Linked DNA regions of Acidicapsa acidisoli. The protein of the gene in region 2 interacts with the protein of the main gene of each other region in a pairwise test. Links are inferred from orthologs where the notes say so. Each region holds a gene or a part of one and is shown on either strand. Other genes may lie near its edges.

The links.
Region 1: the proteins of eno (region 2) and rpe interact in binary tests that used the Escherichia coli proteins (3 or more experiments, as listed by UniProt). The link is inferred for Acidicapsa acidisoli from one-to-one orthologs.

What each region holds. Positions count from the first base shown.
Region 1 is NZ_JAGSYI010000001.1:625,634-628,661, reverse strand. Bases 230-3,028 are described here. They hold rpe (ribulose-phosphate 3-epimerase), read right to left. Parts: upstream 2,067-3,028; coding sequence 1,392-2,066; downstream 230-1,391. Other genes in these bases: OHL23_RS02590 (excinuclease ABC subunit UvrC), read right to left, coding at 2,092-3,028; bamD (outer membrane protein assembly factor BamD), read right to left, coding at 230-1,298. Outside these bases: more of bamD, read right to left, coding at 1-229. UniProt on the Escherichia coli protein: Catalyzes the reversible epimerization of D-ribulose 5-phosphate to D-xylulose 5-phosphate.
Region 2 is NZ_JAGSYI010000004.1:640,954-644,174, reverse strand. Bases 7-2,998 are described here. They hold eno (phosphopyruvate hydratase), read right to left. Parts: upstream 2,207-2,998; coding sequence 806-2,206; downstream 7-805. Other genes in these bases: OHL23_RS24545 (hypothetical protein), read left to right, coding at 2,554-2,998; gpmI (2,3-bisphosphoglycerate-independent phosphoglycerate mutase), read right to left, coding at 7-505. Outside these bases: more of gpmI, read right to left, coding at 1-6; more of OHL23_RS24545, read left to right, coding at 2,999-3,221. UniProt on the Escherichia coli protein: Catalyzes the reversible conversion of 2-phosphoglycerate (2-PG) into phosphoenolpyruvate (PEP). It is essential for the degradation of carbohydrates via glycolysis.

The DNA.
Region 1 (3,028 bases), on a different replicon or contig from region 2:
GCCGTTTCAAATTGCAATGGAGCCTGCGGCTGATCGGAACGAGGCGGCTCGTTGGCGCCGGTCGGCTGAGGAGCTGCCGCAGATTCAGCGGGTGCGCCGGGCTGGCTTGCCTTGAAGGCGGCGGCGAAGATCTGCTGATTCTCCTTGGTGATTGCGGGCGCGATTGTGCGCGCCGGCGATACCATCGTCGGGTCTCCAACGTGGGCGGCCTCAACCACCGTGGGTCCGTGCTTGATCATGCCCAGAGTCTTGTCGGTGAAACGGACAGCCTGGCGGCTGCGCTCTTCGGCATCGTTTTCGGCAATGGCTTCCTGCGTCGGTTCGGGGACAGGCCGGTTCATCGCAATCAGCCGCTCACGCGCATCTTCGACGCGTGGGGCCATCGGATAGCGGGTGATCACTTTGCCGTAAGCTGCAGCCGCTCTGTCCAGATAAACCTGCTGCAGGCGTTCGCGAACCGCGCCGGGCAGCCCCTTGGCGGCCTGGACGGAGTGCGCTTCGCCGGAGTAGGCGTCGCCGATGGTGATCCAGAGCTCGTCGCTCTTGCTGTAGAGCGGATAGCTGTCAGCCACGGTCTGTAGACGGGCGATTGTTCCTGCCCAGTTCAACCGGCTGGCGTAGTACTGTCCGATGAGGAATTCACGCTCAGCCAGCACTTCCTGCACTTCGCGAAGTCGCTGCTTGGCGCGCGGAACCAGCGATGAGTCGGGGAACTGGTCGATCATCTCGCGGTATTTCTGCTCGGCCTTTTGCGCGTTGACGAAATCGCGATCCGGCTTCTCCATCTGCATGAAGTAGATGTCCGCGACCTTCATCTTCGCCTCGGCTGCCTCAGGCGCCTGCGGGAAGAAGGTGATGAAATCCTCGTACTCGGCCTCGGCCTGGGTCAGCGCAGCCGTGCCGCCTTCCTTGAACCAGGCGTCACCTACGGCAAGCTTGGCGCGCATCTGGTACTCGGAGTTGGGATAGGTATTGAGCAGGGTCTGCAGATCCAGGCGTGCGACGTCGAAGCGGCCTTTCTTCAGCGCGACCATCGCCTTGTCGTACAACTCCTTGTCCGGCTGGCGGCTGGCTACATTCGCGAGGGGATTGGCGCTGAGATCCTCATTTTTCTTCTTCTTCGGCTTCTTGGTCTCGGCGTTGGCCGGAATCATCGACAGCGTGAGCGCGAGAACGCCGACTGTCGCGAAGACCCGCCGCGCGGACTTGCCGGGGTGAGCTACCGATTTCTTGCCTGGCAGCTGGCCCGGCATTTTGCCCGACATCTGGAAAGACGTCTTGTGTGAAAACAAATTCATACCACCTCAATCTCGCTGCACGCTGCCGGGGATCGCCGCTGCTGCGCTTCTGGTCCCTGAAACTGATCTGCTGTTGCAGCAGGTTCTTTCAAATCAACTGGCTTCGCCCGCTACTTTTTTCGCAGCCGCAAGCAGTTCTTGAGCATTCCGCTCGGCGTTACCATCGCCGAAGACAGCATTTCCCGCTACGAGCAGGTCCGCACCAGCTTGGACGACCTGGGCAATGGTATCGTGAGCCACGCCGCCATCGACTTCAATTCTAAACCGCAGTCCAAGGTCTTTTCGGATTTGCGCCAGCTTGCGAATCTTTTCCAGCGAAAAGGGGATGAATTTCTGCCCGCCGAAGCCGGGATTCACGCTCATGATCAGGACATGGTGCAACATCGGCAGGATATCGAGGATCAGTTCGACCCTGGTGGCCGGATTGAGGACCACACCGGCTTTCATGCCGTGGTTGTGGATGAGCTCGATGGTGCGGTGCAGGTGGGGGCAGGTCTCGTAATGGACGCCAATCCAGTTGGCCCCGGCGTCGGCGAAGGCGGGGATGTATTCGTTGGGGTTGTCGATCATCAGGTGGCAGTCGAGCGGCAGGCTGGTTGCCTTGCGCAGGCTTTTGACGACCGGTGGCCCAAGGGTGATGTTGGGAACGAAATGCCCATCCATCACATCGACGTGAATCACAGTGCCGCCGCCACGCTCTGCCGCCGCTACTTCGTCGGCAAGGTGGGCAAAATCGGCGGAAAGAATCGACGGAAGCAGTTCAACCATATTCAAACCAGAGACCGGATCGGGGCTAGCTCCCGGACAGCTCAAGTGTACCAGCAGGCGAGAGCGGTTGCGCCGGGCTGGATGAAGCAGAACTGGGCGGAGCCGGAGCCGGTTTGGGAAGATTCGCGGCCACGATACGGCCAACTGCGCGAAGTATCGCTTTGAGCGGCCAGCGGCCTTCGCTGAGCGGAAAGAAGACTTCGCCTGCGCGTTTCTGCTGAGGCCGGTAGTACCAGCGGGTCAGGAGGGCCAGATGACCCTGGCGGATTGTGGAGTTTGTAGCACGTTGGGGCGAATTCCTAGCCGAACTCATGGAGTCGATCGCCGCTTGCATGCGCGATTCGAGAAAGTCACGCGCCGATTTGGCCGCACCTGGGCTATCGGGCTCAGGAACCGGCTGGATCGCCATGGGCTGTGCGTAGAGGGAGCTGGAACCGGATTGCTCGTTCTGAATGCGCATTCCGAGGATGGAAAAGCGGGCAGGGCCTCGCCATTCTCCGTTGTCATAGAGGAAGATGGAGACTTCGTCGGGCTCTGCAGAGAGCTGAATCACACAGGCGCGTAGGGCATTCAGAGGGCGAACCAGCTCGGAGGCGAGGGATTGGACTGATTCGATCTTTTCAAGTTGCGCGTGGAGTTTTGCGGCGGTCTCGAACTCGAGTTCTTCGGAGGCGTGGTCCCGCAGTTCGCGGATCGTGACGAGCTTGTTCTCGCCGCGAGTGGCCAGAAAACTACGCACGGCCTCGGCTTCTTCGGCGTAGCGTGCGTCGGTGCAGCGCTGCTGGCATGGCGCAAGACACATTTTCATTTCGCCGTAGACGCAGCCGGGATGTTCCGGGTAGGGCGAGAGATTGTCTTCGCAGCGGCGCAGCAGGAAGAGCTTGAGCAGTTCTTCCGAGTAACGGTCGGCAGCGGTGCGAGAGGAAAACGGCCCGAAGGCCCATTGGCTTTCTTTTTGTCCG
Region 2 (3,221 bases):
GCTTTTCGATGTAGCCTGCGCCGCTGGTGGGCAGGGTGTCGCGGCCGTCGAGGAAGGCATGGACGAAGACGCGGGTGACGCCGTGGGCCTTGGCGGCGCGCAGGAGGGCGTAGAGATGCTCCTGGTGGGCGTGGACGCCGCCGTCTGAGAGCAGACCGATGAGGTGCAGGGCGCGGTCGTTTTCGCGGGCGCGGTGCATGGCTTTCGCAATGGCCGGAAAGTTGGTGAATTCGTCGTTTGCGATCATCCCGTCGATGCGGGTGATGTCCATTTGCACGATGCGCCCGGCGCCGAGGTTCAGGTGGCCTACTTCGCTGTTGCCCATCTGGCCGTCGGGGAGGCCGACGAAGTGCTCGGCTGCGCGGATGAGGGTGTTGGGGTATTCCGCGAGGAGCTTGTCGTAGGTGGGTTTGCGGGCCAGGGCGATGGCGTTGGCTTCGGTCTTTGGGCTGTAACCCCATCCGTCTAGGATGGTGAGGACTAGCGGGTGCTTGTAAGTGGACACGGCAGTTCCTTTGAAGGCGGCAAGTTAGCAAGTTAGCGCGCTTTGCGCTTTGGCGAGTTAGCGGATCGGCGGAGTCCGATAGGATGCGTGGTTGATGGCATATGGGAAAAGCAGATTCCCTTCGGGAATGACAGATAGAAAAGCAAAGTCAACTGCAAAGGCAGAAGCAGATCCTTCGCTGCGCTCCGGATGACAATTCCTTGGTTGAGGTCGAAGGATTCTGTTACCCCACATTTGTGGGTTCGAGGAACCCAGGTCTCAGAATCGAGACCTGGGGCACCCGCATTCTTCGTCTCAAAGTTAGTCGTTGTAGTTTAGGCTCTCGATGCCAAGGAAGTTTGCGCCTTGGCCTAGTTCCTCTTCGATGCGGAGGAGCTGGTTGTACTTGGCGATGCGGTCGGTGCGCGAGGCTGAGCCGGTCTTGATCTGGCCTGCGCCGGTGGCTACAGCGAAGTCGGCGATGAAGGTATCTTCGGTTTCGCCACTGCGGTGCGAGATGACGCTGGTGTAGCCGTAACGGCGGCCTAGTTCGATGGCTTCGAAGGACTCGGTCACGGTGCCGATCTGGTTGAGCTTGATGAGGATGGAGTTGCCGACGCCTTCTTCGATGCCGCGCTGCAGGCGGTCGGTGTTTGTGACGAAGAGGTCGTCGCCGACGAGCTGGATCTTGCCGCCGAGCTTGTGAGTGAGGATGCGCCAGCCGTCCCAGTCGTCTTCGGCGAGGCCGTCTTCGAGGCTGACGATGGGGAATTGGCGGACCCAGTCGTCGTAGAAATTGACCATTTCTTCGCTGGAGAGCTCGCGCTTGTCGCTCTTCTTGAAGACATACTTCTTCTTTTCCTTGTCGAAGAACTCGCTGGAGGCGGGATCGAGAGCGATGGCGATCTGTTCGCCGGGTTTGTAGCCGGCGAGGGTGATGGCTTCGAGGATGACTTCGATGGCTTCGGTGTTGGATTTGAGCGAGGGTGCGAAGCCGCCTTCGTCGCCGACGGCGGTGGAGTAGCCCTTCTTCTTGAGGACGCCTTTGAGGGTGTGGAAGACTTCTGCGCCCCAGCGGAGGGCGTCGGAGAAACGCTCCGCGCCGACTGGCATGACCATGAACTCCTGGAAGTCGACGCTCGAGTCGGCGTGCGCGCCGCCGTTGAGGACGTTCATCATGGGAGTGGGCAGGATGCTGGCGTTGGCTCCGCCGAGATAGCGATAGAGCGGAATTTCGAGGGTCTGGGCGACGGCGCGGCTGGCGGCCATGGAGACGGCGAGGATAGCGTTGGCGCCGAGCTTGGACTTGTTGGCGGTGCCGTCGAGCTGGATCATGGTGTGATCGAGCAGGCGCTGGTTGGTGGCGTCGAAGCCTTCTAGCTCGGGGGCGAGGACGGTCTCGATATTTTCCACGGCCTGGAGGACGCCTTTGCCGAAGTAATGGGATTTGTCGCCGTCGCGGAGCTCCACAGCTTCGTGTTCGCCGGTGGATGCGCCGGATGGGACGGCTGCGCGGCCGAGTGCGCCGCTTTCCAGGATGACGTCTGCTTCTACGGTAGGATTGCCGCGCGAATCAAGAATTTCGCGGGCGCGAATAGCTACGATTTCAGTCATATCAGTCCTCGCAATGCGGTGCTGCAAGCGGTCATTTAATTTGGGGCGGCGATCTACGGCAAGCGCCTTACCAGCGATGCTTTGGATGGTGGTGAGTAGCTCTGCCATATGGGCGCAATCCCCTGAAAAGGATGTAAGCGAATACCTTGGGTAGGATAGCAAACCGGATTGCGGGACGATGGGTAGTGGGACACTTTTCGGGATTGAAGGTTGGCGATCTGCGCGGTGGAGTGTCTAGTTTGATTCGTGCTGTGGGCGATACCTCAGCCCTGCAATTTTGGCGAGAATTGGCTCATTTTTATTTGGGGGAAGCTATGGTGAAGAGTGGATATGGTGTCAAAAGGTCCGTTCTGAGGGATGTTTTGACCAGAATTTGCCACAACTTATAGATGGGTTGAGTGTTCAAGGGTAGGGTAGGTTTGCGCGGCGGTGGTGCGCGCGAGGAGGATTCTGCTATGCGTCGGCAAAATTTTGCAGCTTTGATGATGGCTTCCGCGGCTTTGAGTGTCGCGAGCGCGGCGATAGCGCAACAGACCGGCCAGTCGAGCGCTTACCAAGGGGTTTCACAGCCGCCGAATGATCCGATTGTGGCTTCGCAGGAGGTTCCGCCAGCGCCGCTGATTGCCAAGCCGCAGGCCGGAGTGGTGGCGCAGCCTGATTCGCAGCCAGTGCAGCCGAGTTCTCCGGGGCCGGATTCCAGCTATGTCGCGCCTGATGCGGGCCAGCAGGCCTTGGTGACGCGGCCGGAAGTGTCTGATCCGGATGGAGATATTGTGCATCCTCTCCGGGCGCGGCCGGGCGAGTTGCTGTCGGGTGTGACGATCCGGGTGCGGCTGACAGAGGGGATTTCGTCGACGGAGACCGAGAAGGGCGAGCCGTTTCACGGGCAGGTGGCTTCGGATGTGCTGCAGGATGGCAAGGTGCTGATTCCGGCGGGATCGGGGATCGAGGGCCGGGTGAGCGCGGTGACGAGCGGACATTTTGGCGGCCATGGGAGCTTCCGGCTTAGGCCCGAAGCTGTGATTCTGCCGGATGGATCGCGGTTCCAGCTTCATGCCGAGACAACGGGCGCTCCTGGATCGAAGGCGCGGGTTGGATCGGAGGGAACGATCAATCCTGGATC